One region of the Scandinavium manionii genome, then DNA from elsewhere that is predicted to be linked to it. Evidence: predicted binding sites of a transcription regulator. Region 1 holds the regulator's gene; each other region holds the start of a gene.
What was found. The regulator CRP, encoded in region 1, controls carbon source genes, mostly activating them, when cyclic AMP is high. The targets are predictions, from matches to a motif close to ATGTGANNNNNNTCACAT.

Region 1 (8,149 bases):
CTTGATGCCGCGGTTATCGTCTCCGCGCCATTCATGCTGGAAGCCTGTAGCTATCATATGGATAAAGGTTTCTCCCGCGTGTATCAGCGCTATCTGCTGAACCTGCTGAAAGCCAATGCGTCTCGCAAACTGAAGGCTTATCCTGGAACGTTGCCGGTGGATTTGAAACGTCTGAAAAGCGTGCGCCGTATTCGCGAATTTGATGATCTGATTACCTCAAAAATTCACGGTTATGCTGACGCGATTGATTACTACCGCCAATGCAGTGCGATGCCGGTGCTGAGTCAGATAACCAAACCGACGTTAATCATTCACGCCAAAGATGACCCGTTTATGGATCATCACTCGATTCCGTCTCAGGAAGAGCTTCCGGCCAATATTCAGTACCAGCTGACGGAGTATGGCGGTCACGTTGGATTTGTCGGCGGTACGCTGCGCCATCCTGAAATGTGGCTGGAGAAACGCATTCCCGCCTGGCTCACTCGTTGGTTAGGAACCCCGTTATGATTATTCCCTGGCAAGATCTGGCTCCCGAAACGCTCGATAGCCTGATTGAAAGCTTTGTATTGCGCGAGGGCACCGATTATGGTGAACATGAACGTTCGCTTGAAGACAAGGTCGCCGACGTAAAACAACAATTGAAAAGCGGGGATGTCGTTCTGGTGTGGTCCGAACTGCACGAGACGGTCAACATCATGCCTCGTACCCAATTCCACGGCTGACTATCATAAAAACCATTGCTTATGCAGGGAGTTGTTAGCTATGTCTGCCAAACATCCGGTGATCGCCGTAACCGGCTCCAGCGGGGCGGGAACCACCACCACCAGTCTCGCCTTCCGTAAAATCTTTGCTCAGCTCAATCTCACTGCCGCCGAAGTAGAAGGCGACAGCTTCCACCGTTACACGCGTCCTGAAATGGACATGGCTATCCGCAAAGCGCGCGATATGGGCCGTCACATCAGCTATTTTGGGCCTGATGCCAACGACTTTGGCCTGCTGGAAAATACGTTTATGACCTACGGTCAGAACGGAACCGGACAATCGCGCAAGTATTTGCACACCTACGATGAAGCCGTTCCGTGGAATCAGGTGCCGGGAACCTTCACGCCGTGGCAGCCGTTGCCTGAACCAACCGACGTGCTGTTTTATGAAGGCCTGCACGGCGGCGTCGTGACCCCGCAAAATGACGTCGCGAAACACGTCGATTTACTGGTGGGCGTGGTGCCAATTGTTAACCTTGAGTGGATCCAGAAGCTGACCCGCGATACCAGCGAGCGCGGTCACTCACGCGAAGCGGTGATGGATTCAGTGGTGCGTTCGATGGAAGATTACATTAACTACATTACGCCGCAATTCTCCCGGACGCATATCAACTTCCAGCGTGTGCCGACCGTCGACACCTCCAACCCGTTTGCGGCAAAGGGCATTCCGTCACTGGATGAGAGCTTTGTGGTTATCCATTTCCAGAATCTGGGCGATATTGATTTCCCCTGGCTGTTGGCGATGTTGCAGGGTTCTTTCATTTCTCACATGAACACGTTGGTGGTACCAGGCGGGAAAATGGGGCTGGCGATGGAATTGATTATGTCACCGCTGGTCGAGCGGTTGATGGAAGGCAAAAAGATCGGTTAACGTTTTTGCCGGATGGCGCGTTGCTTATCCGGCCTTACGCCCGGTCAGCACAGCGCCACCGGGCAGTACTCTTACCCTTCGATCACTTCAAACGAATGGGTAATCTTCGCCGCTTTTTCCAGCATCAACGCTACAGAGCAGTATTTCTCCGCAGACAAATCTACCGCACGCGACACTGCAGCGTCTTTCAGGTCTTTACCGGTCACAATGAAGTGCAAATTGATGTGGGTGAACAAGCGTGGCGCTTCTTCGCGACGCTCGGAAGTCAGCTTCACTTCGCAGTCGGTCACGTCATGACGGCCTTTTTGCAGAATAGACACCACGTCAATCGCGCTGCAACCACCCGCGGCCATCAGTACCATTTCCATCGGGCTTGGGGCTTTATCGCCAGAGTTACCATCCATCATAATCTGGTGGCCAGAAGCTGACTCACCCAGGAAGGTTAACCCCTCAACCCATTTCACACGCGCTTGCATATTTGTTAACTCCAGAGTAGCAATTTTCCTGACAGATTACGCGCACATAACAATTCTCGCAACGGAAGGCGACGCGCATCATGCTGAAGCGAGACACCAGGAGACAGGCGACAAAAGCTATGCTAAAACAGTCGGGCTGCTACAGTAATACATTGAAGTAATGCGTGTATGCAGAGAACATCACATTACAGGCTGCAGTAAAATCCGACAGCCGACTTCCCAGGCACAGGGAAGGATACGATTGCAAAGCCAGTGGCAGTGTCGTGTCTGCCATTGGAGACAGCTTATAACAGAGGATAACCGCGCATGGTGCTTGGCAAACCGCAAACAGACCCTACCCTTGAATGGTTCTTGTCTCATTGCCATATTCATAAGTACCCATCGAAGAGCACGCTGATTCACCAGGGTGAAAAAGCAGAAACGCTGTACTACATCGTGAAAGGTTCTGTTGCAGTACTCATCAAGGATGAAGAAGGTAAAGAGATGATCCTCTCTTACCTCAACCAGGGCGATTTCATCGGTGAGCTTGGCCTGTTCGAAGAAGGTCAGGAGCGTAGTGCCTGGGTTCGGGCGAAAACCGCTTGTGAAGTGGCAGAAATTTCTTATAAAAAATTCCGTCAGCTTATCCAGGTGAACCCGGATATCCTGATGCGCCTCTCTTCTCAGATGGCAAATCGTCTGCAGGTCACCTCTGAAAAAGTAGGCAACCTGGCATTCCTCGACGTCACCGGCCGTATCGCGCAGACGCTGCTGAATCTGGCGAAACAGCCTGATGCAATGACCCACCCGGACGGTATGCAAATTAAAATTACCCGTCAGGAAATCGGTCAGATCGTCGGCTGCTCCCGCGAAACCGTTGGCCGCATTCTAAAAATGCTCGAAGATCAGAACCTGATCTCCGCCCACGGTAAAACTATCGTGGTTTACGGTACCCGCTAAGCTAGCTGAACGGCGTATTGCCCCTGCAGTACGCCGTTTTTGTCTCTTCCCCGATGTGGCGCAGGCTGATTTATCACCCGGAAATTAACTATGCACTGCGGCAAACGCTGGTGTTATGTACCCCCGTGGCTATCGGTCTGGTGCTCGGTTACCTCAAGTACGGTCTGCTGTTCTCGTTAGTCCCCGCCTGCTGCAACATTGCCGGGCTGGACACACCGCATAAACGTTTCTTCAAACGCCTGATTATTGGCGGCTCGCTGTTTGCGGGCTGTAGCCTCGCAGTTCAACTGCTGCTGGCGCACACCGTGCCTTTACCGCTGATCCTGACCGGGCTGGCGCTGCTGCTCGGCGTCACCGCAGAAATCAGTTCGCTTCACGCCCGATTACTGCCCGCCTCGCTCATTGCGGCCATCTTTACGCTCAGCCTTGCGGGGAATATGCCGGTCTGGGAACCGCTGCTCATCTACGCCCTCGGCACACTATGGTATGGCTTGTTCAACTGGTTCTGGTTCTGGATGTGGCGCGAACAGCCGCTACGTGAATCCCTGAGCCTGCTGTATCGGCAGCTGGCCGATTACTGTGAAGCCAAATACAGCCTGCTGACTCAACACACCGATCCGGAAAAAGCACTGCCGCCGTTGCTCAGCCGCCAGCAGAAAGCAGTCGACCTGATTACCCAGTGCTATCAACAAATGCACATGCTGGCCGCCAATCAGAATCACGAATATAAGCGCCTGCTGCGCGCCTTCCAGATTGGCCTCGATTTGCAGGAGCACATTTCCGTCAGCCTGCACCAACCCGCCGAAGTCCAAAAACTGGTTGAACGCAGCCACGCCGAAGCGGTGATCCGCTGGAATGCACAGACCATTGCGGCGCGCCTGCGTGTGATGGCGGATGACATTCTCTACCACCGATTTCCACAGCGTTTCAACATGGACAAGCAGATTGGCGCGCTGGAAAAAATTGCACGTCAGCATCCGGATAATCCGGTCGGGCAGTTCTGTGCCTGGCACTTCAGCCGAATCGCTCGCGTGCTGCGCCTTCAGCGACCGCTCTATCCACGCAACCTGATGGCCGATAACGAACGTCGCCTGCCGCTGTTTGCCGCGCTGAAAAGCTATCTGTCGCTAAAATCCCCGGCGTTGCGCAGTGCGGCGCGAATCAGCGTCATGCTGAGTATCGCCAGCCTGATGGGCGCGGCGCTGCATCTGCCGAAACCGTACTGGATCCTGATGACCGTTCTGCTGGTCACGCAAAACGGCTACGGCGCAACGCGGGTCAGGATTTTCCACCGCGCAGCGGGCACGCTTGCCGGGTTGGTGATAGCCGCAGGCACGCTGCACTTTCACGTGCCGGAAGGCTACACGCTGGCATCAATGTTAGTCATCACCCTGGCGAGCTACCTGATCATTCGCAAGAGCTACGGCTGGGCAACGGTCGGCTTTACGGTCACTGCGGTGTACACCATTCAGCTGCTGACCCTGAACGGTGAACATTTCATTCTGGCCCGTTTTGTCGACACGGTGATTGGCTGTCTGATTGCCTTCGGCGGGATGGTCTGGCTTTGGCCACAGTGGCAAAGCGGGCTGTTACGCAAAAACGCACAGCAGGCGCTGGAAGCGGATCAGGAGGCTATCCGACTGATTCTCAGCAACGATCCTCAGGCTCCAACGCTGGCCTATCAGCGGATGCGGGTGAATCAGGCGCACAACGCGCTGTTCAACTCGCTGAACCAGGCGATGCAGGAGCCCGGCTTTAACTCGCATTATCTGGCAGACATGAAGCTGTGGGTCACGCACAGCCAGTTTATCGTCGAACACATCAACGCGATGACGACGCTGGCGCGCGAGCACAACATGCTGACTGAAGATTTGGCCGAACGCTATTTGCAGTCCTGCGAGATTGCTCTGCAGCGCTGCCAGCAGCGACTGGAGTATGACGAGCCGGGGGGAAGTGGCGATGCGAATATCATGGAATCGCCGGAGGCGCTCTCCCACGGACCGTTAAGCACCGTGGAACAGCATTTACAACGCATTCTGGGCCATCTGAATTCGATGCACACCATCTCGTCAGTGGCCTGGCGCCAGCGCCCACATCACGGTAGCTGGCTTAAACGTCAGGCATAAACCGTCAGCCGACTATCTTCTTCACGGCTGCCGCAAAGCGCACCATCCCTTCATCGATATCCGCGTCTTCCACCACCAGCGACGGCGCAAAGCGCATTACGTCAGGCCCGGCATTCAACACCATCACGCCCTCATGAGCAGCAGCGTGCAGGAAATCACGAGCGCGACCTTTGTACTGTGGTTTCAGCTCGGCACCAATCAGCAGCCCCATGCCGCGAACATCGCTGAACACATCAAATTCCGCATCAATTTTCTGCAAATGCTTCACAAAACGTTCGCGTTTGGCGTTCACGCCGCCCAGTACTTCCGGCGTATTGATGATATCAAACGCCGCTCCGGCTACCGCACATGCCAGCGGATTCCCGCCGTAGGTAGAGCCGTGAGAACCAACATGGAACGCGCTGGCAATCTCTTCCGTGGTCAGCACCACGCTTACCGGGAAACCGCCACCCAGCGCTTTAGCACTGGTCAGGATATCCGGCGTCACGCCATAATACTGGTAGGCGAACAGCGAACCGGTACGCCCCATGCCACTCTGCACTTCGTCAAAGACCAGCAGCGCCTGGTGTTCATCACACAGTTCACGTAGCCCTTTGAGGAATTCCGGGGTCGCCGCCAGCACGCCGCCTTCACCCTGGATGGGCTCAACCACTACCGCACAGGTGTGATCGTCCATCACGGCTTTCACCGCATGCAGATCGTTAAACGGAACGTGGATGATATCCGCTGGCTTTGGCCCAAAGCCGTCGGAGTATTTTGCCTGTCCGCCCACGGAAACCGTGAAGAATGAGCGGCCGTGGAACGCATTATTGAAAGCAATGATTTTGCTTTTATACGGGCTGTGGCGCGTGGAAGCGTAATGACGCGCCAGTTTGAACGCGGTTTCGTTGGCTTCGGTACCGGAGTTCATGAACACCACACGCTCGGCAAACGTCGAGGCCACCAGCTTACGCCCCAGCTTCAACGCCGGTTCGTTGGTAAACACATTGCTGGTGTGCCACAGGGTTTCGCCCTGGCTTTTCAGCGCCTCAACCAGTGCCGGGTGGCAATGCCCCAGCGCCGTCACCGCAATACCGCCCGCAAAATCAACGTACTCTTTACCTTGCTGATCCCACACGCGACTGCCGTTGCCTTTCACCGGAATAAAATCCGCCGGGGCATAAATGGGCAGGATCACTTCATCAAATGTGGCACGGGTAATTGCAGCCTGTTCAGTCGCCATGATAATCCTCTTACGCAGCAATGATTATGAAATAATAATCACAAAATATGCATAATAAATCACTTCATGGCAAGATGAATTATCGCTTGAGGAAGTTTTTTAGAAGTTGATGCCCCTGCTCGCTAAGGATACTTTCCGGGTGAAACTGCACCCCTTCCAGGTCCCATTCGCGATGGAGAATCCCCATAATTTCGCCCGTTTCGCTCAGCGCAGTGATGTCAAATTCCGCAGGCAACGTGGGCGGGTCAATGACCAGAGAGTGATAGCGCGTAACGGTGAGAGGATTATTCAGTCCGCCGAATACGCCTGCGCCGGTATGCGTCACCGGGGAAGTTTTGCCATGCATGACTTTTGCCGCCCGCACGATAGTGGCGCCAAAAACCTGGGCGATGGCCTGATGACCGAGGCAAACGCCGAGGATTGGGATTTTGCCCGCGTAAAGACGAATCACATCGAGTGAAATCCCGGACTCATCTGGCGTGCAGGGGCCGGGGGAAATCACGATTTTATCAGGAGACAACCGGGCGACTTCATCCAGCGTGATGTCATCGTTTCGCCTGACCTGCACCTCGGCACCCAGCTCGCAAAAGTACTGGTAAAGATTCCAGGTGAACGAATCGTAGTTATCAATAAGCAGGATCATAGCGGCTCCGGTGACAGCAAACCGCGCTATTCTACTCAGTTTCCTGCGCTTCGCTCACCACTTTAGTGAACAGCGTCATCAACGGCTGTAAATCACCCATCGTCCCGCTCTGGTTCGCCTGACTCCACGTTTGCGGGTCGACTACGCTCCAGTCCAGCACGTAGCCCGCGTGGATCGCCAGCTGCTCGAAGAACACGCGCTGCGCCCGGCCACTGCCGACAAAGAACGGATGCAACACATTAATTTCACAGTAATAGTGCGCCAGGCGCTTAATGAACTCTTCTTTGGGAAGTGCGACGAGGTAATGCTCATCTTCCAGCGCCTGCATCAGGTCGTTGCCTTCGTTTTCGATGTATTCGAAATGGCAGAAACGGGTATCACCCTTGGAAATATCAACCTCACGCAGTTCTCCTGCCCAATCCCAGGCATCCTGGAAAAGCTGCTGGTGAATAGCGCATAACCACGGCAAACCGCGATGCAGTGGACCAAGCTCAAGCGTGGCGACTCGCTGTGCAAAGAGCGCGTCCTGTGCGTGGGGTTCGGGCACGTCCAGCCGACAACTGGCCTCAAACGAGCGACCACGCCGCTGTTCCCATAGACGAATTTTTTGCTTATCGGTGAGCTTTTTCATCTGGACCTCCCTGACAGTTCCGCTTTTGCCACAAGTATAAGCAGCAATTTCGGGTTATGCAGGAAGGCCCGAGTCAGGAAGGATTACGGCAGGACTTTCGCAGAGAGGATAACGACCGGTTTTGTCGGCACATTCTGGTAAGGGCCGACGTCATGGGAAGCCACCTGGGAAATTTTGTCGGCAACGTCCATGCCTTTCACAACTTTACCAAACACCGCATATCCAAAATCACGCTGGCCGTGGTCGAGGAACGCATTGTCTGCGACGTTGATGAAGAACTGGCTGGTTGCGCTGTCTTTGTCGGCAGTACGCGCCATGGAAACGGTGCCGCGGGTGTTACGCAGGCCATTGTCGCCTTCATTTTTGATAGGTGGATTAGGCTGTTTCTGCTGCATCTGCTCGGTGAAACCGCCGCCCTGGATCATAAAGCCCGGGATCACACGGTGAAACGTTGTGTTGTTATAGAAACCACTGTTCACG
Region 2 (8,149 bases), on a different contig from region 1:
TGTCGATACCGTGACCCTGACCCGCCGTTTCGTTGACTTCTCTTACATCGACGGCAACGAATATGTGTTCATGGATAAAGAAGACTACACGCCGTACACCTTCAATAAAGATCAGATTGAAGAAGAGATTCAGTTTATTCCAGAAGGCGGGATGCCGGACATGCAAGTTCTGCTGTGGGACAGCCAGCTGCTGGGCCTTGAGCTGCCGCAAACCGTTGATCTGGAAATTGTGGAAACCGCACCGGGCATCAAAGGTGCATCCGCCAGCTCCCGTACTAAACCGGCGACGCTGAACACTGGCCTGGTGATTCAGGTGCCTGAATACCTGACGACCGGCGAGAAAATCCGCATTCATATCGAAGAGTGCCGCTATATGGGCCGCGCTGATTAATTTTTTGATGTGAACGCCCGGCGGCGTTGCACTTGCCGGGCTTACGGTTCAGATGTTGTATGCCCGATAAGCGTCAACGCCATCGGGCAAACAGGCTAGCAGTTTAACCGCAATTACAGCAGTTCCGGGTATTTGGTCATTTTCAGCGTCAGCTCTACGCCGCGCACTTCAGCCATCCCTTTCAGACGACCAATTGCCGAATAACCCGGATTGGTTTTCTTCTTCAGATCGTCCAGCATCTGATGCCCGTGGTCCGGACGGAACGGGATAGGACGCAGGTCGCCCGCTTTCTTGCGGCGTAACTCTTCAGACAGAATCGCGTCAACCACCGCCACCATATTCACGTCACCGTTCAGATGCGAACCTTCATGGAACGTTTTCGGATTGGCTTCACGGCACGTTGCGCGCAGGTGAGTGAAGTGAATACGGTCACCGAAGGTTTCAATCATTTTGACCAGGTCGTTGTCGGCGCGAACGCCATACGAACCGGTACACATGGTGAAACCGTTATAGATGCTGTCGACGGTCTCTTTCAGCCACTGCATATCTTCGATGGTCGAAACGATACGCGGCAGACCGAGAATGGGACGCGGTGGATCGTCCGGGTGTACCGCCAGGCGCACGCCTGCTTCTTCTGCCACCGGAACGATAGCGCGCAGGAACACCGCCATATTTTCACGCAGGTTGTCTTTACTGATGTGATCGTACTCAGACAGACGTTTGCGGAACTGGTCCAGGGTGTACCCCTCTTCCGCGCCCGGCAGTCCAGCAATGATGTTGCGAGTCAGTTTTTCGACTTCTGCCGCGCTCATCGCATGAAAATAGTCTTTCGCCTGCTGCTGCTCTTCCGCGCTGTAATCCGCTTCAGCGCCTGGGCGCTTGAGGATGTGCAGCTCGAACGCCGCAAAGGCGATCTGGTCGAAACGCAGGGCTTTGGAACCGTCCGGCAGGGTGTATTCGAGATCGGTACGGGTCCAGTCGAGAATCGGCATGAAGTTGTAGCAAACGGTATCTATGCCGCAAGCCGCGAGGTTACGGATGCTCTGCTGGTAGTTCGCAATCCAGGTTTTGCATTCACCGGACTGAGTTTTAATGTCTTCGTGAACAGGAATACTTTCCACGACGGACCAGGTCAGCCCTTTTTCAGCTAACAGCGCCTGACGCGCTTTAATTTCATCAACCGGCCAGACCTGACCGTTTGGAATATGGTGCAATGCGGTTACAACGCCGGTGGCGCCAGCCTGGCGCACATCATCAAGAGAAACCGGATCATTCGGTCCATACCAACGCCAGGTTTGTTCCATTGCTTCACCCTCTTAAGTTGTTATACCAATATTAATAATACAGATGACGACTACCATACATGTTTCTCTGGAAGGGTCAATTTCCGCCCCGGCTTTGATTGATCCAGCTCACATTCCCCGGATAAATACGGCACACCAATTCAATTTGCTGTCATATAACTTTACACTACCCATTGTTAATTAATGGTTAAGTAGGTGTTTATATAATGAAGACGATCGCCACCGCCACGCTGCCCGACAACGTGCAGTTGCCTCAGTATGACCGACAACAGCTCCGTTCGCGGATTGTCCACTTCGGCTTTGGCGCATTTCATCGCGCACACCAGGCGCTGCTAACGGACCGGGTGCTGAACGCGAAAGGCGGTGACTGGGGATTGTGTGAAATAAGCTTATTCAGCGGCGATGTGCTGATGAGCCAGCTGCGCGCCCAGGACCACCTTTATACCGTGCTGGAGAAAGGTGTGGACGGTAATCAGCCGATTATTATCGGCGCGGTGAATGAATGCCTGAACGCTAAACTCGATTCCCTGGCAGCGATTATTGAGAAATTCTGTGAGCCGCAGGTGGCGATTGTTTCCCTGACCATCACCGAAAAAGGTTACTGCATCGACCCGGCCACCGGTCGTCTGGATGTGTCGCAGCCACGGATCGTTCACGATCTGGAGAATCCGTCTGAACCACATTCCGCTCCGGGCATTCTGGTCGAAGCCCTGCACCGTCGCCGCGAGCGCGGGCTGGCGCCGTTCACCGTGCTTTCCTGCGATAATATTCCGGACAACGGCCACGTGGTAAAAAACGCGGTGCTGGGCATGGCCAACAAGCGCTCACCAGAGCTGGCACAGTGGATAGCGGAACACGTTAGCTTCCCGGGCACTATGGTCGATCGCATCGTTCCGGCGGCGACGGAAGAGTCGTTGGCGGAAATTGAAGCGGCGATTGGCGTTAACGATCCATGTGCCATCAGTTCTGAACCCTTCATTCAATGGGTGGTAGAAGACCATTTTGTGGCGGGACGTCCTGATTGGGAGATTGCGGGCGTGCAGCTTGTGAGTGACGTGCTGCCGTGGGAACAGATGAAACTGCGGATGCTGAACGGCAGCCACTCTTTCCTCGCCTACCTCGGCTATCTGGCAGGCTACGAGCACATCAGCGATTGTATGCAGGACGCTGATTTTCGCCGTGCAGCGCTGCGTTTGATGATGCAAGAACAGGCTCCTACGCTGCGCATCACCGGCGTGGACTTGCAGGGTTACGCCGACAGCCTGATCGACCGCTTCACCAATCCGGCATTAAAGCACCGCACCTGGCAAATCGCGATGGACGGCAGCCAGAAACTGCCTCAGCGCATGCTGGAAGGTATTCGCCTGCACCTGCAACGTGAAAGTGACTGGCCACTGCTGGCACTCGGCGTAGCAGGCTGGATGCGCTATGTCAGCGGCACAGATGAACGCGGGAATGCCATTGATGTACGTGACCCACTGGTCGAAAAAATTCAGTCTATCGTTGCCAGTAGCAATGAAAATGACCGCGTGACCGCCCTGCTCACGCTGAGCGAAATTTTCGGTACCGACCTTCCGCAAAACGCCGCGTTCGTCAGCCAAATCCAGCACGCCTGGCATCGACTGACAACCGAAGGCGCGCGTCAGGCAATCATTTCCACCGTGAATCTTTAACAGATCCTGCTATTTAGCGGACAGATATGTTGTCTGTCCGCCCTAAGTCTTCTCTTTTACGTCATTTTTCGCCAGGATATTGCGCACCTGTGACTTTATTACAGATGTTCATTCTGGAGCCAACGTGACGCTAACGAACCTGATTACCGGCTTTCTCGGCAGCGGTAAAACGACCTCCATTCTCCATTTACTGGCGCATAAACCGGCTGATGAAAAGTGGGCGGTGCTGGTCAATGAATTCGGCGAAGTCGGTATCGACGGTGCGCTGCTGGCTGACAGTGGAGCGCTGCTCAAAGAGATCCCCGGCGGCTGCATGTGTTGCGTCAATGGGTTGCCGATGCAGGTTGGACTCAACACCCTGCTGCGTCAGGGCAAACCGGATCGCCTGTTGATTGAACCAACCGGCCTCGGCCATCCGAAGCAAATACTTGATATCCTCACCGCGCCCGTTTATGAACCGTGGATCGATTTGCGTGCCACGCTGTGCGTGCTCGATCCGCGTCAGCTGCTCGATGAAAAAGCGGTCGCCAATGAGAACTTCCGCGATCAACTCGCGGCGGCCGATATCATTGTGGCGAACAAAAGCGATCGCACAACGCCGGAAAGCCAACAGGCGTTCGATAGCTGGTGGCAAACCTACGGCGGTGATCGCCAATATGTGCAAGCCACTCAGGGTGCAATCGACGGCGCATTGTTAGATTTACCACGCAGGAATCTGGCGGCTCTGCCCGAGAGCGTGGCGCATTCGCATAGCCATGCCTCGAACAAAGGTCTGGCGGCGTTGAATTTGCCTGAACATCAGCGCTGGCGTCGCAGCATTAACAGCGGTCAGGGCCATCAGGCCTGTGGCTGGATTTTTGATGCTGACACCCAGTTTGACACCATTGGCCTGCTGGAATGGGCCCGTCTGGCGCCGGTTTCGCGGGTGAAAGGCGTGATGCGTATTGCGGAAGGATTAGTCCGTATTAATCGTCAGGGTGCTGACCTGCAAATTGAAACCCAATCCGTTGCGCCGCCCGACAGTCGTATTGAGCTTATCAATGACAGCGAGACTGACTGGAATGCACTACAGTCAACCTTGTTGAAGCTTCGTTTAAGTTAACGTCGGTATGTTGCGCGTGTTTTACCTGCTTTGAAGACTCTATTATGAAAACTCGAATTCCCCTTATATTACTGCTGAACATCGCTGGTCTGGCCCTCTTTATGAGCTGGTTTTTACCCGCTAATCACGGGTTCTGGTTCCCGCTGGACTCCGGTATTTTCCACTTCTTTAATCAGGGTCTTGCCGACAGCCACATTTATGTGTGGTTCCTCGCCATCACCAACAATCGGGCCTTTGATGCCTGCTCGCTATTGGCGATGGGTTGCGTGATGCTCAGCTTCTGGCGGAAAGAAGCGCCACAGGGTCGCCGTAAAATTATTATTATTGGCCTGGTGATGCTGCTGGCGGCAGTCGTGGTTAACCAACTCGCCCAACATATAATGCCGGTCAAACGCGCCAGCCCGTCGCTGTTTTTCCCTGACAGCTATCGGGTCAGCTCCCTGCTGCATATTTCGACTAAGGACGCATCAAAAGACAGCTTCCCTGGCGATCATGGGATGATGCTGCTGATATTCTCCACCTTTATGTGGCGATATTTTGGCCGTAAAGCGGGTGCCGTAGCCCTGATTATTTTTGTGGTTTTTGCATTCCCGCGCGTAATGATTGGCGCTCATTGGTTCACCGATATTGCCGTCGGCTCACTGACAGCGGTCCTGATTGGCATGCCGTGGATCCTGCTCACATCGCTCAGTGATAAAACAATTGCCCTGTTTGATCGCCATTTACCCGGTTCAAATAACAAAAACAAAACAAGTTCCTAACTAAAATTATTCATCATCATCAGGGATCGCTTTCGCTCCCTGATGATGAGTTGAAGAAAAAATATTCAATCTCATCATTTTCCTGTCATCAGATTTTGCTTAAAAATGAGCTAATTGCCTATTTAACATGCAGCTTTTCCGCTATTTTTCGCGTTAGCAGAATCCTCTCTTTGCCTATCACAATTTCTTATTAAAAATCCCGTAAAAGCGCTAGCCAGCCTGGTTTTGATAGGGTAATCTCAATCTCGTTTTGTCTTTCCAGAGATAAATAATTCAGGAAGTGAATAAATTTGTGCAGTACTGCACAGTTTCACACTTCGGGAATTGTCTCATTGATGACAGGTATTTAGTCTCGTCACGGTTGGCATTTTTATAACGGTTTTTATCGTTAAGGACTTCAAGGGAAAATAAATCACATGGTCAAATCTCAACCAATTTTGAGATACATCCTGCGGGCAATACCCGCGGTAGCAGTCGCGGTCCTGCTTTCTGCATGTAGTACGACAAACACCGCAAAGAATATGCATTCTGAGACGCATGCTGTGGGTAACGAAGATCCTTCGTCACTGCAAGCCTCTCAGGATGAATTTGAATCCATGGTGCGTAATCTTGACGTTAAGTCACGCCTGATGGATCAGTACGCCAGCTGGAAAGGCGTACGCTATCGCCTCGGTGGCGAAACGAAACGTGGTATCGATTGTTCCGCTTTCGTCCAGCGTACCTTCCGTGAACAATTTGGTATGGATCTGCCCCGCTCTACTTACGAGCAGCAGGAAATGGGCAAGTCGATTAAACGCACTCAGCTGCGCACTGGTGATTTAGTGCTGTTCCGCGCCGGGTCGACGGGTCGCCATGTAGGCATTTACATTGGCAACAACCAGTTCGTTCATGCATCCACCAGCAGTGGTGTGACGATTTCAAACATGAGTGAGCCTTACTGGAACAAGCGCTATAACGAAGCGCGACGTGTTCTGAGCCGTTCCTGATGTTCTTCTTGCTGTCGGTTTTCCCTTGGCTGACAGCGAGAATCAGAAAAAGCACTGCTTAGCAGTGCTTTTTTTTTTCTTCTTCCGTCTCTGCCTGCCAGGATGGCGAAATAGACTATGCTGGAAAGACGCAGCCCTGCGTCACAACGCATTGAATTACCGTTTCAAATATCACGGATAAAGAAAGCTATGTTCACGCGTTACTTCTCGCTCGGCCGCAAGATCCTCTTCTCCAGTCTGTTGCTGGGCGTGGTGATTGCTTTACTGGCCGGCAGTGCGCAGCTAATGATTTTCCATCATAAACGTGCTGAACAATTCGATATCGTCATTCACGATTTGCAGAAATACCTGAACGGCTATTTTGGCGAACTGCTGAATACGGTTGATAAGCTTCAGCCGCTCACCCTGAGCCGCTGCACGGACGTTGCGCCCGAGCTGACGTCCCGAGCCGCCTTTAGCCTCAACGTCCGCGCCTTTCTGTTGGTGAACAACAATAACGCCACCTGCTCTTCGGCCACCGGCGAAATGAACGTGCCGATGAAACAGCTAGTGCCGCAGGTGGATTTCACTAAATCTCTGGATATCGAAATCCTTCCCGGCACGCCGATGCTACCGCAGCGCCCCGCGTTTGCCCTCTGGGTGCGCAGCCCATTGCTGGAGAATCGCGGTGTTTTCACCTCGATTAACGCCAGCCTGATGCCGTGGATCCTCTACTCCTCACGCCAGAATCAGTTCAGTGGCATTTCGATAATCGCCAATAACACCGCTATTTCTACCTTCAGCCCCCATCCGTTGCTGGTCAGCGAGCTGAAAGGCACGCCTATTCGCAGCGCGCAAATCAACAATCTGCCGCTGACGGTAAACGTCTATGGCGATGCGTGGGCCGTCGAGAATCTACAATATTCGCTGCTAATGGGCGTGATGTGCGGCCTGCTTTCTGGCCTGCTTTGCTATTACGTACTCACCATCCGTTTGCGCCCGGGCAGGGAAATTACTACCGCCATTAAGCGCAACCAGTTCTCGGTGGTCTATCAACCCGTGGTGGATGCCCAGGATATGCAGATTCGCGGAGTGGAAGTGTTAATGCGCTGGAAGCACCCTGCTGCGGGTGAAATTCCTCCTGACGCGTTCATCAGCTTCGCCGAAGCCCAGCAGCTCATTGTGCCACTGACCCGTCATCTGTTTGAACTGATAGCCAAAGACGCGCCGATGTTGCAAAGCATACTCCCGCCGGGCGCAAAGCTTGGGATCAACATCGCCCCGGCCCATTTGCTGGCAGATAGTTTCCAGCAGGATCTGCGGGATCTCAGCGCTATGCTGCCACCGAACGACTTCCAGCTGGTGCTGGAAATCACCGAGCGTGACATGCTCAATCAACGCCAGGCAATGAAGCTGTTTGAATGGCTGCATAATGAAGGTTATGAAATTGCGATCGATGATTTCGGTACCGGCCACAGCGCGCTTATCTATCTGGAGCGTTACTCCTTCGACTACCTAAAAATCGATCGCGGCTTTATCAACGCCATCGGCACCGAAACGGTAACCTCTCCGGTTCTGGACGCCGTGTTATCGCTGGCTAAAAAAATGAATCTGGTCACCGTGGCAGAAGGCGTGGAAACCCAGGAACAGGCGAACTGGCTGCGCGAACACGGCGTCAACTTCCTGCAAGGATACTGGGTAAGCCGCCCGCTGACGCTCGAAAAGCTGCTCGAAGCCCATGCAAAACCAGAGAATTATTTCACAACGGTCTGAGCGTCACTTATGATTCAACAAGATGAGTGAATTGCCCGAATGACCGCAGAAGGAATAAATATCAGTGATTGTTGTGCGCATGGGTTTATTGATGCTTACGCTGCTGGCCCTCACGGCGGCGCAGGCGCAAACCATAAAGGAAAGCTACGCGTTCGCCGTGATTGGCGAACCGAAGTACGC
Region 3 (8,149 bases), on a different contig from region 1:
ACGGAAAAAAGCTCCCTGTCTGAGACAGAAAAAGAACATGATTGATGATTTATCTTCGCCCTATTTTTAGGGGCAGGTAAACCTTTTTCTGGAATAAATATTTTGGTCTGAAATAGAGGGTTAATTGAATTAAAAACCAGACCAATTGTGCCTCGAAACGACATTGATGGCTAATTAGATCGAGAAGTGTGAGGGCCTTCAAATTTTATTGGTTTGTTTTACGTGGTGGGCTTGATTACCATCCGGATAACCAAAACAAGTACACTTCGCAGGAGTCACTATGGGGACGCGAGACGCCATCGCCCGGATTATTCAGCTGGTCGGTGGGCAAGATAATATCAATAAAGTCTGGCACTGCATGACCCGTTTACGCTTTGATTTAATTGATGATAGCAAAATCGAACAGAGCGAAATTAAGAAGCTGCCCGGCGTGCTGGGCGCCCAATTACAAAGCGATCAGTTCCAGATAATCATTGGTCCGAAAGTGAACGGCTGGTATGAGCAATTGCAGGAAACGCTGGGCCAGCGTGATGCGCCAGCCGCGTCGGACGCGAAAGGGCGAAAAAGCCTGGTGTCGCTGTTTATGGATACCGTCTCTGGCGTGTTTGGTCCGATTGTGCCAGCGATTGCCGGGGCCGGGATGATCAAAGGTTTGCTGGCTGGATTAATTGCGCTGAAAGTGGTGTCGCCGAAAAGTGAAACGGTGATGGTCATCGACCTTATCGCCAGCGGCGTGTTCTATTTCCTGCCGTTTTTCCTGGCGGTTTCCGCAGCGAAAATCTTCAAAACCAATGAATACCTCGCGGCCGCGGTGGCGGCTTGCCTGATGTATCCGACCTTAATCGACGCGGCAAAGGCGCTGGCGACGCACCAGCCGGATGCGGCTTCCGCGCTGTGGCTGATGAACGCGATCCCGGTGTCGGTGTTTAACTATTCATCGAGCGTTATTCCGGTAATTTTCTCGGTGCTGGCGCTGAAATACATCCACAAATGGGTCGACAGCATCATGCCTGAGGTGCTGAAAACGGTATTCACGCCAACGCTGACGCTGTTTATCGGCGCGCTGGCGGCATTGGTGGTGATTGGTCCGATTGGCATCTGGCTGGGTAAAGGGCTGGCGCTGTTTATCGAAGGCCTGTTCAGCGTGTCAGCGAGCTTTGCCGGGCTGGTGGTGGGGGCGATCCGTCCCGTGGCGATCCTGACCGGGATGCATCACGCAATGACGCCGATTGCCCTGCAAAACTTCAGCGATCGCGGCTACGACATGCTGATGCCGATGATGTTTATGGCCAATATGGCGATTGCCGGGGCGACGTTTGCTATCTGGCGTTTGAGCAAGGATCGCCAGGACCGTACGGTGACGCTATCGGCGGCGGTTTCCGCGCTGCTCGGCATTACCGAACCGGCGCTGTTTGGCGTGCTGACGCGCTATAAAAAGGCCTTTATCGCCGCAACGATCGCCAGTTCAGTAGCCTCGGCGTTTATCGCGTTCTTCGGTGTGCGCCTGTACGGCTACATTTTGTCGAGCATTTTCAGTTTACCGGCCTATATCGGCCCGTATTTTGTCTTTGCGCTGTCGGGCGTGGTAATTGCGCTAGTGCTGTCGTTTACGCTGACCACGCTGCTGGTGGGCCGGGAACAACAGTAAACCAATACGATTTCAGATCTAAAGGGCGGCGTGAGTCGCCTTTTTAATACGCCAAATCTCTCCGTTATCCCTCTCTTTTATTCAGTTACGCAGAAAAACTGTGTGATAACTCACATTTTTTAAAGCGCGTTTTACGTGCGTTCCCCGCGTGTGAAAAACCGAAAACAGAACACGAAAAGATGCGCAGTAATCTATTGAAATAAAAGTCAATTAATCAGCTCGTGAATAAAAGATTAAATGTGATTAAATTCACAAAAATGAGTCTTTCCAGGCATCTGTCAATACCTGTGATGGGTACGGGAATGACAAATTTGTGACTTTCATTGCAAATTTAGGGCTTGTTAAAAGGAAAAATCATTGTCAGGAAATTAAACGGGGTGACGCTCATGAAAATCGGCATGGTAATTAGTGGCGGAGATGTGACAGGGATAAATAATTTTGTATTTCAAGTGTCACGACTCGCGCGGGCAGATATCATCTTATTTAATGGTGGTATTGCTGGTCTATTGAAAAATACGCATCAGGCTATTTCTCTACGTGATTTAGTGGACTTTTCTGTTGCCGCCATTCCGATTATGTCTTCGGGTAGAACCAGCCGTAAATTGATGGCCTCTGAATATGAAACCATCGCCAGGCAGCTTAAAGCCCTGCATATTGATGTGCTTATTATGGCGGGCGGTGATGGTTCATTACAGTTTCTTCACCACCTTAGTGAGTACGGCGTTAATTGCTTCGGCGTCGGCATGACCATCGATAATGACGTCTACGGCAGCGATTACACGATTGGTTTTTCTACTGCCTGCGAACAAATTATTAAAGAGGTCGCAAAGCTGCGTAATACAGGGCGGGCATTGCCGGGACGGGTATTTATGGTTGAGCTCCTGGGGGGCTACTGTGGTGAACTGACGTTGCAGTCGGCCATTAAAAGCAACGCCGATTTCGCGCTGATCCCTGAATGCCAGCAGACGCTGAGCGAACTGGCCGGGAAAATTACTGCCAGGCTTGAATCGCAAAACAGTGTCGTGATCCTCTGTTCTGAAGGCTACACCAAAGAGTACTCCCCCGGCTTTCAGGGGGCGATTGATACCATGATTAAACAGCTTGAACCGAAAATTGGCGTGCGGATCCGTAAGTCAATAATCGGCTATAGCCTGCGTAACGGTGAGCCAACCTGCGAAGAGATTTATCAGGGTACCATAATGGCCACAGAGGTCGTGCGCTGTATCCGGTCAGGCATGAGAAATAAAGCAGTCATTATTAATTCGAGTAATAAACCGATCCCAATAGATTTAATCAGTATGCAAAAGCGCCTCGTCGACACCGAAGGGCATCATTATAAATTAGCCAGGCAACTCGATATTATTTGAGGAGTGAATCAATGCTTAAAATTCTATGCGTATGTGGCTGCGGTTTAGGTTCCAGTTTCGCCATTGAAATGACGGCGAAGGCGGTGCTTAAAAAATTAGAAATCCCTGCTGAGATTGAACACACTACCGTCTCCGAAGCGGGCGCCTTTAAATCCGATATTATTCTCACGCAAAAAACCTTTGCCGATATTTTAACGGCGGACGCCAGTGAAGAGGAAATTAAACGCGTTATCGTTCTGCACCGCTTAACGGATAAAGACGAAATCGAGCAGAAAATTGTCGCCTTTTTAAAAGAACGCAATGTGAAGGTACTCGAAAATGAATAGCATTATTAACTTTATTGTTAAGGACCTGCTGGGGCAGGCATCGATTCTGATTGCCTTTATCGCCATGCTCGGTCTTTTATTGCAGAAGAAATCGAAGGGCAAAGTAGCGGAAGGCACGTTTAAAACGCTGCTCGGCTTTTTAATCATGATGGCGGGCATCAATATTATTGTCGATACCCTGACCTTCCTGAACGATATTTTCACCCACGGCTTTGGCATGAAGGGCTACATCACCGACGTGGCGGCGATTGCGGGGCTGGCAAACCGCGAGCTCGGTTCCGAAGTGGCACTCACGCTGATGGTCATTTTCATCGTCAACATCATCATTGCCCGCATTACGCCGTTTAAATATATCTTCCTTACCGGGCAGGCACTGCTGTGGATGGCAACCATCGGTGCGGTTATCGGCTACAAATCGGGGCTGACAGGGGCACCGTTGATTCTGACCGGCGGGATTTTCGGCGGGATTATGGCAGTGTTGATGCCCGCGCTGGCTCAGCCAGTGGTTCGCCGTATCACGGGTTCTGATGATGTTGCCCTGGGCCACTTCTGCACTATTGGCTATCTGGTGCAGGCGGCGGTGGCGAAGGTGGTGGGCAAAGGATCGAAATCCACTGAAGACCTGGTGCTGCCGGATAATTTCAAATTCCTGCAGGATACCTACCTCTCTATGGCCGTGGTGATGATCCCGATGTATCTCATCCCGGCTCTGGCGGCTGGCCCGGAGTACATCAGCCAGTATTCTAACGGCGTGAACTACCTGATGTTCGCATTTATGCAATCGATTCAGTTTGTTGCCGGGGTGTTCGTGCTTTACAGCGGCGTGCGTCTACTGCTTAACGAACTGGTTCCCGCATTTCGCGGCATTGCGATGCGCATTGTGCCCGACGCTAAACCCGCGCTGGATTGCCCGGTTCTGTTCCCGTATGCCCCTAACGCCGTCATCGTCGGTTTCCTGGCCACCACAGCGGGTTCAATCATTGGCATGATTGTCTTCCCGATGTTTGGTCTGGCGATGATCCTCCCCGGTCTGCTGACCAACTTCTTTGCCGGCGGTACCGCAGGCATTTTCGGTAACGCGATGGGGGGCAGGCGAGGGGCAGTGATCGGCGGCGTGGTACACGGCCTGTTCATTACCTTCCTGCCGGCAATCCTGGTACCGATGCTGGAAAGCTACGGCTTTACCGGCGTGACCTTCAGCGACTCCGACGTGATCAGCAGCGGCCTGATTCTGGGGCATGTCTTCCAGAATAACTGGACGTTTGTTGGCGTATTTATCCTGTTCGTGGCGCTCATCGCCTGGTTCGTGAATGGTAAATCAACCAAACCTCAAGAGGAAAAAGTGCATGAGTCTGTATAACTTCCCAGATTTATTACAGGTAGCAAAAGAACGCGGTTTTAAAGCAGTGGGTTCCTTTAATTTACATTGTCTGGAAATGTTGCCCGCTTATTTTAAAGCCGCCAAAGTAACGAACAGCCCGCTAATGATTCAGATCTCAACGGGCACCGCGGAATATTTAGGTTATCGCTTACTGGTTGATTCGGTTTGTTCTTTAGCTGAAAGCCAGAATATCCCGACCTGCCTGCATCTTGATCACTGTTCGGATATTGAATCCATTAACACGGCAATTGATGCCGGGTTCAGTTCAGTCATGTATGACGGCTCGCATCTGGAAATGGCAGAGAATATCGCCAATACGCGAAAAGTTATCGCAATTGCCCGTCTGCGAAATGTATCTGTTGAAGCAGAGTTAGGCGCAATCGGCGGTTCGGAAGACGGTAAAGCGGTGGCGGCGGAAGATATTTGTTTTACCACTACGGAAGATGCCCGGCACTTTGTTGCTGAAACGCAGGTCGATATGCTGGCGGTCTCCGTGGGCACCGTACATGGCCTGTATACCGGCAAAGCCAAAATCCAGCATCAGCGCCTGGCGGACATCAGCGAAGTCACCAGAACGCCTCTGGTACTGCACGGTGGGACGGGCGTCAGCGATGAGGATATGCGCCGTGCCGTGGCGGGGGGAATCGACAAAGTGAACGTCGGTACAGAGATGAACGTTCAGTGGGTCGGTCATTGCCAGGAGACGTTTGGCAAAGGCAAAGTTAATGACAGCGTGCGAAAATTTTTAATTCCGGCTAACGATGCGGTGGCTGCGGTATTAATCGAAAAGATCGCATTGTTTAAATAACGGATGCGTTAATCTTTACTCTTCACTGTAACCCTGGTTGCCCGACAATCATCAGGGCGGGAGATAGCTATGTTTGAATCACTAAAAAGAGTGTTTAAGCCGTATAATACAGATACGGAAAAATATGATATTCAGGCGGGAGAGCTTGCGGCTGAATTAACGGCTCTGGAAAATACATTATCGGCAGATCCCCTGAATAGCGAAGCGCAAAAAACATTAATGCTGCGTTATAACCAGGCGTTACAGGTCTTTGCGAAGAGTAAAACACACCGTCAGTATATCGATCCTTTATTTGTCAAAATAGACGAGCTGCGCAATATCATCCGCAGAACTATTTAAGGAGCCACTATGGCGATTAAGGAGTTATTGATCGAGGCGCAGGCAATCCAGGTCGGCGTACGTGAAAAAGACTGGCAAAAGGTCATTGAAATGGCCGCCCGGCCGCTGGTTGAGAACGGCTATATTTTGCCGTCCTATCACCAGGCGGTAATCGCTAACACGCTGGAGCACGGTGCCTATTACGTGTTTGAGGAAGGCATCGCTATGCCCCATGCCAGGCCGGAGTGCGGGGTGCTGAAAAACAGCTTCAGCCTGCTACTGCTGGATGAGCCGATAGGTTTTGCCGACAGCGACAAGGCCGATATCGTTATCATGTTTGCAGCCAAAGACAGCAATGCACATATCGAAGAGGGTATTCGCGCCATTGTGAATTGGCTTGGTGACGACGACGTTATGGCAAAACTGCGCAAGGCAAAAGCGAAAGAAGAGGTGATTGCAATATTATGAGTCAGACAACGCGAACACAGGGCAAAACGGTGGTACTTGTGAACGGCGTTCCCGCATCAGGGAAGAGCACCATCGCACAACTGTTGTCAGAACATTTTGCTCTGCCAGTGCTGACCATCGACGGTATTAAAGAGCCGTTTATGGCGCAATTTGACAATATCGACAGGCCATTCAATCGCCGTTTGGGCTGCGCCGCGTATGAGGTGATCTGGTCGATAGTCGCTGCCAGCCCGCAGCAGTGTGTCTTTCTGATTGATGCATGGTTTGGCTTCCAGCCGAAGGAATCGTTGATCCGTTATCTCGAAAAAGCAGGCATTACCCGGGTTCTGGAGGTGTGGAATAGTATCCCCGGAAATTTGGCGGCGGCACGCTATGCACAGAGACTGGGAGTCAGGCGTAACGGCCATCCCGGTGAAGAGTACCTTCCCGAGTTATTGCGCCTGGCAGATTGCGCGCAACCTATGTCGTTAGGGCCCGTGTATACCGTGGATCAGGGGAAGCCGGTGGATAATACGGCCCTGATTGCCTGGCTGACTCATGCGCTGGAAGAGTAAACCTTGCGATAGGAAGGGTTGATCTGGGGAGAGGGTGGGTGTATTTTGTTGTTATGTTATACTATAACAATTGAGGTTGATTATGAGAACCGATATCCATCCACACTACCGTACCGTGGTGTTCCACGACACCAGCGCCAACGAATACTTCAAAGTCGGGTCGACCATTAAAACCGACAGGGAAATCGAACTGGACGGGGAAACTTTCCCGTACATCACCCTTGAAGTGTCGTCTAAGTCGCATCCGTTCTATACCGGGAAGCAAAAAACCTTCTCGAATGAAGGCAGCATGGCGCGTTTCCGTCAGCGTTTTGGCGGCTTTCTTGATGCGAAACGAGGCTAAACATGCAGGTTCTGAATTCACTTAAAAGCGCGAAACAGCGCCACCCGGATTGTCAGATTGTAAGACGCAAAGGGCGATTGTACGTCATTTGCAAAACAAACCCCCGCTTTAAAGCTGTGCAGGGGCGCAAGAAAAGACGTTAACGTTTTGGTTGTCGCCAACTTTCCAGGGAAGTCCTCTGCTTGCCGTCGGCGCTAAAATTATCGGCGGCAAGCCATTTCTGCATCGCGCCATCTACCTCTGGCCACTCCTGGTCGATAATCGAAAACCAGTCTGTGTCACGATTATGCCCTTTGATAACCAGCGCCTGACGAAATTGCCCTTCATACTGAAAGCCCATGCGCAGCGCGGCGCGGCGGGACGGCTCATTCAGACTGTTACATTTCCACTCATATCGGCGATAGCCGAGAGTGTCGAACGCGTAACGCATCAGCAGCCATTGCGCTTCGGTGGACATCGGCGTGCGGCTCAGCAGCGGTGAAAAATGCACATGGCCCACTTCAACGACGCCATTTTTACTGTCGATGCGCATCAACGCCAGCGTGCCAACCGGCTGCCCGCTCTGTTTATCGATGACCGCGAAATGAATCGGGTCCTGTAAGGTCACCACACTGTGCACCCACGCGCGGTAGCTTTCCACATCGGTGTCCGGCTCGCGCAGCAGCCATGTCCAGGCGCGGGTGTCTTCCGCCAGCTGATAGGCGGCAAACAGCGCGTCGGCATGTTCAGTCCGTAAAGGTTCTAGTCGGCACAGACGGCCTTCCAGGGTTTCACGACCCGGATGCGGGCGCGGCTGCCAGTCCGGGAGAGCTTCCCCAACCGGCTGACCAAACTCATTATTCTGACTCATACTGACTCCTTTTTGGACGCGTTTACGCAGAATAGGGTGCTGATGGTTCCCTGGAAAGAGCCACTGGCGTATCTTCTGGTGGTACC
Region 4 (8,149 bases), on a different contig from region 1:
CCCGCCACTACCGGCAGCATCAGCGACAACGCCAGGCCACCGAAACCATCGAATTTATGCAGCATCTGCACCATCACGCTGGCGGCCTGCTCGTGGCTGGCATCCCAGATGTTATCAATGCCGTACAACGAGGCACCGATACGTGCAATCCCCATGATCACTGCCCCGGAGATGACAAACGGCAGCATCCATGAGACGCCGGTCATGATGGCGTTTTTCACCTCTGCGCCCGTGGAGCGCTGCCCCCCGCCCTGAAACTTAGCCATTTGCCACCTCCTGCTCTACGGCTTCAAATACCGCATCGCCAAATTTGATTGGGTCGGAAACGCTGCACTCCAGTTTTATCATGCCGTCGAAGCGCTCTTTATCACTGATAGCCACGTCAGCGGCGATGATTACCGCATCGGCCCGGGACAGGTCGTCAGCGGTAATTTCGTTTTCTGTCCCCAGACCGCCCTGGGTTTCTACTTTGATATCATGACCCCGTTTTTTCCCTGTTATCTCAAGGGCTTCAGCGGCCATAAAGGTGTGCGCGACACCGGTTGGACAAGCAGCGACACAAACAATGTACATAACGCATCCTCTCTGATGAGTTCAGATAATAAAAAAGCACAATGGCGAAAACGCGCATTGTGCTTTATGAATAGCGATGGGCATGCCAGAAGATGATCACCATCTGAGCCACTGGCATGACGGCACATCACCAACTGATGCAGACTCGAATTGCGGAAACTGAATGTCAGTTCCGTTCTTTTACGGCAACCCAATGTCGATGGCGACGCGGGCTGGGCTGACGGGTCGGGCAGATAAAAATGATGCTCGATATTTATGTACAGCGCCTGACCTGCACAATCCCATAAACTCGACCAGTTTTGCGCCATTTGCACATCCATATCACCGTCATCCGGCGTATTATTTGCAGTCAGGTCTTGCAGGGAATTAAACCAGCACACATTATCCAGCAGCGCTTTAATTTTGCTATCAATTGATAGCAAAAAAGCGATACCGTTCATGATAAATGTGATGAAAATAGCTGGCATACTACCTCCGCAAATAATAATCGGAGCATAAAGCAAAAAATCACTGTTAAATGTGATTTATTGCACAGAGCACTCATTTTAATATCACGTGAGGAATAACACTATTAATTGTAGGTTATTTAAAATATTCTCCTTCGCGGTTATTTCAGGCCGCATTACGATGACGCCACTGCCCAGGCGTCATCCCCACTTCCCGGTTAAACACCACTGAAAAGTAGTTACTGTCCTCAAAGCCACAGTGCATCGCAATTTCCCCGATCATCAATTCGGAATGCTGCAGCAGATATTGCGCGTGGCAAATCCGCAACTGGCGTAAATAGTGGTTGATGGTCATGCCCGTCTGACTGCGGAACTGCTGACGCAGCGTGCGTTCACTGCACGTTTGCTGTTCGCAGAATTGATCCAGCGCGAAAGGTCTGTTCAGGCTACCCGCCAGTGCGGTGAGAAGCTTATCGAGCAGCGCCTCGCTTTCGGTGGCCGCCAGGTTATCGGTCGCGAAGCGATGGCGCGTTAATGTCACCACCAGTTGGGCAAATAACAACTCAGCCATATCGTTCGCGTGATGACCGGTTTTATGGCTCTCCTGTTCCAGTGCGGAGATCACCTGTCGTGCCTGGGTCATGCCGCTGCTGCCAATCCGCCAGTGCGGCGTCCAGGCCGTTCCATGCAGGCCGGGAATGTGCGCCGCCCAGTCGAGGTTCAGCTTCAGCCGCTCCGGGCAATAAATAATATTCTGCAAAACCAGATCGTTAACGGAGGCGTAGGAGTGCTTGTCTTCCGCGCGAATGTAAAACAAATCGCCCCGCGTTATGCGGTACGGGCGATCGTTGAGGATATGCAGTCCGTTGCCGCGCCACACCAGCACCAGCTCACAGAACTCATGCGTGTGCTCAGCAAACACGTTTTGCGGGTAGCGATCGGCCACCGCCACCGCTTGCTGCGGCGACGTAAAAAATTCGGCTTTTCGAAGAATGAGTGGTGCAGGCACAGCGAACCTCAAACAGCGGATAACCGGATATTATTAGCTGTTTTTACAGCAAAAAACGGTGACTGGTCTCGCGTTACTGAAGTACCGTGTCGCGCCCCTGACGAATGTCACGCGGAGACCATTGGAACTCGCGACGAAAAAGCGTCGAAAAGTGGTTACTGTCGCCAAAACCACAGCGAAATGCGATGTCTGTAACGCTTTCGTCACTATGGCGAAGCAGGTGACGCGCTTTGGTGAGACGAATGCGATTGAGGTAGCGCTGCGGCGTCATGCTGGTGTGCTGTTTGAGCTGGCGATGCAGGGTACGCAGCGACAGCGAAAAGCGGTCAGCAACCTCTTCCCAGCACACATCGTCGGCGAAATGGTCTTCCAGCCACGCCATCAGCAAACTCAGGCGAGCATCGTTATTGGTCGCCTCTGCCGCAAGGCTGCCTTTGCGCAAATGCACCAACAGCTGCATAAACAAAATTTCGCGGTTGGCGATGGCGTGCATGTCGTCCCCACTATCGAGCGCTTCCATTTGCTGCACAACCTGCCGGACTTGTTGCAACACCGCCTGATTCACCCGCCAGTGCGACGGGTATACGCCATTCTGCTCCTGCGGCAGCAGCTGTTGCAGGCCGGACAGAAACCGGAACGCGTCCGGAGACCGGTACAGCACATTGGTCAGGCATAAATTGTCGGTGTGCTCGTACAAATGACGGTCATGATCACGAACGAAGCACACCGTCCCGCCGGTAATGGTGTATGGCTGGCCGTTGAACACATGGATACCGGTGCCATGCTCCACAATCACAATTTCATGAAAATCATGGTGGTGCTCCGGAAACTCTGCTTGTGGAAGCCGTGGCTCAATGGCAACAGGTGCATGTCCTGACGGAAAAAAATCCACGCTGTGCAGTACGGTCATCATGGCCTCCACGAAATGAGAAAAGTTATCAGGATAATAAGCAGCCCCCGCCATTCTCACCTTGAATTTTTGACACTAAAGCACGCAAACCCTGTCTGTTTTTCAAGAAACGACAGGAAAAAGCAGGAAATGCGTTCAGCGTCACACCCGCATGAAACGGACTTATTACTGGAAATTGTGAAGCCCCTCACGTTCATCTTTGCTTTCTTGCCAGCCACCATTTAGGGCTGTCAGTGGTGAGAAGGTCGATATGACGACGCTCCTTCAGACTGTCTGTAATGACTATCAGAAGGATCTCCCCATGAGTTTTCGCCATTGTGTGGCGGTTGATTTAGGCGCTTCCAGCGGACGCGTAATGCTTGCCTGTTACGACCGCAAAGAAAAGACTCTGACACTGCGTGAAATCCACCGTTTTATGAATACGCTCCAAAAAGTGGACAGCACCGACTGTTGGGATATCGACAGCCTGGAAGCTGAAATTCGCTGCGGGCTGAAGAAAGTTTGCGACGACGGCATTCTTATCGACAGCATCGGCATTGATACCTGGGGCGTGGACTATGTGCTGCTGGATAAAGACGGCAACCGCGTCGGTCTGCCGATTTCCTACCGCGACAGCCGCACGCAGGGCGTGATGCAACTCGCGGAAAAAGAGCTCGGACGCGCCGATATTTACCGCCGCAGCGGCATTCAGTTCCTGCCGTTTAACACCCTTTACCAGTTCCGCGCCTTCGCTGAACAACAGCCGGAAGCGGCGGCCAGCGTCGCCCATGCGCTGTTGATCCCCGACTATTTCGCCTATCGCCTGACCGGCAAAATGAACTGGGAATACACCAACGCCACCACCACCCAGATGGTGAATATCAACACCGATAACTGGGACGAAGACCTGCTCAACTGGGCGCACGCCCCGCGCAGCTGGTTTGGCACGCCAACGCATCCAGGCAACGTGGTAGGACACTGGATTTGCCCGTTGGGCAATCAGATCCCGGTGGTCGCCGTCGCCAGCCACGACACCGCCAGTGCAGTGATTGCTTCGCCGCTGACAGGCAAGCATACGGCCTATCTCTCTTCCGGCACCTGGTCGCTGATGGGCTATGAAAGCAAAACGCCATGTACTAGCGATAGCGCGCTGGCGAACAACATCACCAACGAAGGCGGCGCGGAAGGCCGCTACCGGGTGCTGAAAAACATCATGGGCCTGTGGTTGCTGCAACGCGTTCTGAAAGAGCAAAACGTCAGTGATATCTCAAGGCTTATCGCTCACACACAGATGCTGCCCGCCTGTCAGTTCGTTATCAATCCGAACGATGACCGCTTCATTAATCCCGACAACATGAGCGCCGAAATTCAGGCCGCCTGCCGCGAAAGCCAGCAGCCGGTGCCGGAAAGCGTTGCCGAACTGGCGCGCTGCATTTTCGACAGTCTGGCGCTGCTGTATGCCCGTGTGCTGCACCAGCTCGCTGATCTTCACGGTCACCGCTTTTCACAGCTGCACATCGTGGGCGGCGGCTGCCAGAACGAACTGCTCAATCAGCTCTGCGCCGATGCCTGCGGCATTACGGTTATCGCCGGGCCGATTGAAGCTTCCACGCTGGGCAATATCGGCGTGCAGCTGATGACGCTTGATGAACTCAAGGACGTCGATGATTTTCGTAAGGTGGTGCGCGGCAACCACGCTCTCACCACCTTTAATCCGGATCCGAACAGTGAAATTGCCCGCTACGTCGCGCAGTTTCAGCCACAACAGACTAAGGAGCTTTGCGCATGACCACTCAACTTGAACAAGCCTGGGAACTGGCTAAACAGCGTTATGCCACCGTGGGTGTCGACGTCGAGGAGGCGCTGCGTCAGCTCGACCGTCTGCCTGTCTCAATGCATTGCTGGCAGGGCGATGACGTGGCCGGGTTTGAAAACCCAGGCGGCGCGCTGACCGGCGGCATCCAGGCGACCGGTAACTATCCGGGCAAAGCGCGCAACGCCACTGAACTGCGAGCCGATCTGGAGCAAGCCCTGAGCCTGATCCCGGGCCCAAAACGCCTTAACCTGCACGCCATTTATCTGGAATCAGACCAGCCGGTTGGCCGTAACGAAATCAAACCCGAGCATTTCAAAAACTGGGTGCAGTGGGCAAAAACCAACAAGTTGGGTCTGGATTTCAACCCGTCCTGCTTCTCGCACCCAATGAGCGCCGACGGCTTTACCCTGGCCCACGCCAACGATGAAATTCGCCAGTTCTGGATTGATCACTGCAAAGCCAGCCGCCGCGTATCCGCGTATTTCGGCGAGCAGTTGGGTACCCCGTCGGTGATGAACATCTGGATACCGGACGGCATGAAAGACCTGACCGTCGACCGCTTCGCGCCGCGCCAGCGTCTAATGAACGCGCTGGATGAAATTATCAGCGAAAAACTGAGCCCGGCGCATCACATCGATGCAGTGGAAAGCAAACTGTTCGGCATTGGAGCTGAAAGCTACACCGTCGGCTCCAACGAGTTTTACATGGGTTACGCCACCAGCCGCCAGACCGCGCTGTGCCTGGACGCGGGCCACTTCCATCCGACCGAAGTGATTTCCGACAAAATCTCCGCCGCGATGCTGTTTGTGCCGCGCCTGCTGCTGCACGTGAGCCGCCCGGTACGCTGGGACAGCGACCACGTGGTGCTGCTGGACGACGAAACTCAGGCTATCGCCAGCGAAATCATCCGCCATGACCTGTTCGACCGCGTACACATTGGCCTCGATTTCTTCGACGCCTCGATTAACCGCATCGCCGCGTGGGTGATTGGCACGCGCAACATGAAAAAAGCCCTGCTGCGCGCTCTGCTGGAGCCGACTGCGGAACTGCGTCAACTGGAACTCGACGGCGATTACACCGCGCGTCTGGCGCTGCTCGAAGAGCAGAAATGCCTGCCGTGGCAGGCGGTATGGGAAATGTACTGTCAGCGTCACGATGCGCCAGCAGGCAGCCAGTGGCTCGACAACGTGCGCGCCTATGAGAAAGACGTTTTAGCGAAGCGTAAATAAAAGACATGCCCGGCGGCACTTTGCGTGCCGGGCCTACTGGTAAGAGTAGGCCGGGTAAGCCACGCGCCACCCGGCATTTTCAAAGGAACCACAAGACTATGCAGACCATTACCGATTCCTGGTTCGTCCAGGGCATGATCAAAGCCACCACCGATGCCTGGCTGAAAGGCTGGGACGAACGCAACGGCGGCAACCTGACCCTGCGCCTCGACGACGCCGATATCGCACCGTTCGAAGCAGATTTCCATGCGAAGCCGCGCTATATCGCTCTGAGCCAGCCGATGCCCGCGCTGGCGAATACGCCGTTTATCGTCACCGGTTCCGGCAAATTCTTCCGCAACGTGCAGCTCGACCCGACCGCCAATTTAGGGGTAGTGAAAGTGGACAGCGACGGCGCGGGCTACCACATTCTTTGGGGGCTGACCCACGAAGCGGTGCCAACCTCTGAGCTGCCAGCGCACTTCCTTTCCCATTGCGAACGCATCAAGGCGACCAATGGCAAAGACCGCGTGATCATGCACTGTCATGCCACCAACCTGATTGCCTTGACCTATGTGCTGGAAAACGACACCGACCTCATCACCCGCAAACTGTGGGAAGGCAGTACTGAGTGTCTGGTGGTATTCCCTGACGGCGTCGGCATTCTGCCGTGGATGGTGCCGGGCACCGATGAAATCGGCCAGGCAACCGCCACCGAAATGCAGCAACATTCGCTGGTGCTGTGGCCGTTCCACGGCGTATTCGGCAGCGGCCCAACGCTCGATGAAACGTTTGGCTTAATTGATACCGCCGAGAAATCGGCAGAAGTTCTGGTGAAGGTCTATTCGATGGGCGGTATGAAACAGACCATCACCCGGGAAGAACTGATTGCTCTTGGCAAACGCTTTGGCGTGACCCCAATGGCATCAGCATTAGCGCTTTACGCATAACAGTTTACCGATAATAACATCGCGCCCCGCTCATTGAGACGGGGCGAACACACACCTGCAATCTAACCATTCCCTATGGATTTCGCGGTGCAGAAAGGCGGCTTTGCCGCGAGTCCCCAGGAACTTACTCAAGTAAGTGACTGGGGTGAGTAAGAAGCCAACGCATCTGCAACGTGAAAGACGACGGGAATAACTCTAAGTGGAGTAAAAGCAATGAAAATAAAACTAAGCTTGATCCTCACCGTTGCCGCACTGGCGTTTTCCGGTTCTGCTTTAGCTGAAGTCAAAATCGCCCTCGTGGCAAAATCGCTGGGAAATGGATTTTTTGAAGCAGCCAACGTTGGCGCGCAGGAAGCGGCAAAAGAGTTAGGTGACGTCAAAGTCATTTATACCGGGCCCACCACCACCACCGCAGAAGCACAGATCGAAGTACTGAACGGGTTGATCGCCCAGGGCGTCGATGCGATCGCCATTTCAGCCAACGATCCGGACGCATTGGTGCCGGTACTGAAAAAGGCGATGCAGCGTGGGATTAAAGTGGTCTCGTGGGATTCCGGCGTGGCGCAGGCTGGCCGTCAGATCCACCTGAATCCTTCCAATAACGCGTTGATCGGTGAAACCAACGTCAAACTGGCCGCCGATGCGCTGAAGGCGCTGAAAGTGGACAAAGGCGATGTTGCCATTCTGAGCGCCACTCCCACCTCCACCAATCAGAACATCTGGATTGCGGAGATGAAAAAAGTGCTGCCGCAGTATCCGTCGATCAATCTGGTGACGGTGGCCTACGGCGATGACCTTTCCGATAAAAGCTACCGCGAAGCGGTCGGTTTGCTGAAAACGTATCCTGACCTGAAAGTTATCGTGTCGCCGTCATCCGTTGGCATTGTGGCCGCGGCGCAGGCAGTAAAAGATCAGGGCAAAATCGGTAAAGTGTACGTCACTGGCCTGGGCCTGCCGTCTGAAATGGCTGGGGCAATCAAATCCGGCGCCAGCAAAAGCTTTGCTATCTGGAACCCTATCGATCTGGGTTATGCCGCAACCTATTTAGCGGACGATCTGGTGAAAGGCACGGCCACCAAAACCGAAGCCAGCATGGGTAAACTCGGCAACGTAACGCTGGATGCCGACGGTAACGGCGCGATGGCCAAACCGTTCGTTTACGATGCCAGCAACATTGATAAGTTCTCCAAAATTTTCTGATGCGTTTTGTAGGCCGGATAAGCGTAGCGCCATCCGGCAACACGGCGGGTGGCGTTGC

Region 2: MUU51_RS16225 (mannitol dehydrogenase family protein) is a predicted target of CRP. The motif match lies at 1,792-1,809, and genes of this name have one in related genera.
Region 3: MUU51_RS21060 (6-phosphofructokinase) is a predicted target of CRP. The motif match lies at 1,886-1,903, and genes of this name have one in related genera.
Region 4: rhaS (HTH-type transcriptional activator RhaS) is a predicted target of CRP. The motif match lies at 3,068-3,085, and genes of this name have one in related genera.

Annotation. Positions count from the first base shown of each region.
Region 1 is NZ_JALIGC010000037.1:393,352-401,500, reverse strand. It holds gene MUU51_RS11625 (hydrolase) at 1-507, shown strand, start outside; gene MUU51_RS11620 (YheU family protein) at 504-722, shown strand; gene MUU51_RS11615 (phosphoribulokinase) at 763-1,632, shown strand; gene MUU51_RS11610 (OsmC family protein) at 1,704-2,108, opposite strand; gene crp (cAMP-activated global transcriptional regulator CRP) at 2,415-3,047, shown strand; gene MUU51_RS11600 (YccS/YhfK family putative transporter) at 3,101-5,173, shown strand; gene argD (bifunctional acetylornithine/succinyldiaminopimelate transaminase) at 5,178-6,395, opposite strand; gene pabA (aminodeoxychorismate synthase component 2) at 6,475-7,038, opposite strand; gene MUU51_RS11585 (putative adenosine monophosphate-protein transferase Fic) at 7,070-7,669, opposite strand; gene ppiA (peptidylprolyl isomerase A) at 7,753-8,149, opposite strand, start outside.
Region 2 is NZ_JALIGC010000039.1:375,199-383,347, reverse strand. It holds gene yeiP (elongation factor P-like protein YeiP) at 1-391, shown strand, start outside; gene uxuA (mannonate dehydratase) at 505-1,695, opposite strand; gene MUU51_RS16225 (mannitol dehydrogenase family protein) at 1,902-3,368, shown strand; gene MUU51_RS16220 (CobW family GTP-binding protein) at 3,493-4,470, shown strand; gene MUU51_RS16215 (phosphatase PAP2 family protein) at 4,515-5,231, shown strand; gene mepS (bifunctional murein DD-endopeptidase/murein LD-carboxypeptidase) at 5,648-6,217, shown strand; gene pdeN (cyclic di-3',5'-guanosine monophosphate phosphodiesterase PdeN) at 6,407-7,969, shown strand; gene MUU51_RS16200 (extracellular solute-binding protein) at 8,037-8,149, shown strand, end outside.
Region 3 is NZ_JALIGC010000040.1:694,740-702,888, reverse strand. It holds gene MUU51_RS21070 (enolase C-terminal domain-like protein) at 1-2, opposite strand, end outside; gene MUU51_RS21065 (PTS transporter subunit EIIC) at 281-1,648, shown strand; gene MUU51_RS21060 (6-phosphofructokinase) at 2,035-3,015, shown strand; gene MUU51_RS21055 (PTS sugar transporter subunit IIB) at 3,027-3,341, shown strand; gene MUU51_RS21050 (PTS sugar transporter subunit IIC) at 3,334-4,701, shown strand; gene MUU51_RS21045 (class II fructose-bisphosphate aldolase) at 4,688-5,530, shown strand; gene MUU51_RS21040 (hypothetical protein) at 5,600-5,869, shown strand; gene MUU51_RS21035 (PTS sugar transporter subunit IIA) at 5,879-6,316, shown strand; gene MUU51_RS21030 (P-loop nucleotide/nucleoside kinase family protein) at 6,313-6,870, shown strand; gene MUU51_RS21025 (type B 50S ribosomal protein L31) at 6,953-7,213, shown strand; gene ykgO (type B 50S ribosomal protein L36) at 7,216-7,356, shown strand; gene MUU51_RS21015 (GNAT family N-acetyltransferase) at 7,353-8,063, opposite strand.
Region 4 is NZ_JALIGC010000029.1:45,909-54,057, reverse strand. It holds gene MUU51_RS01655 (PTS fructose transporter subunit IIC) at 1-266, opposite strand, end outside; gene MUU51_RS01650 (PTS fructose transporter subunit IIB) at 259-573, opposite strand; gene MUU51_RS01645 (hypothetical protein) at 498-1,040, opposite strand; gene rhaR (HTH-type transcriptional activator RhaR) at 1,186-2,028, opposite strand; gene rhaS (HTH-type transcriptional activator RhaS) at 2,102-2,938, opposite strand; gene rhaB (rhamnulokinase) at 3,240-4,706, shown strand; gene rhaA (L-rhamnose isomerase) at 4,703-5,962, shown strand; gene rhaD (rhamnulose-1-phosphate aldolase) at 6,061-6,891, shown strand; gene rhaS (rhamnose ABC transporter substrate-binding protein) at 7,105-8,091, shown strand.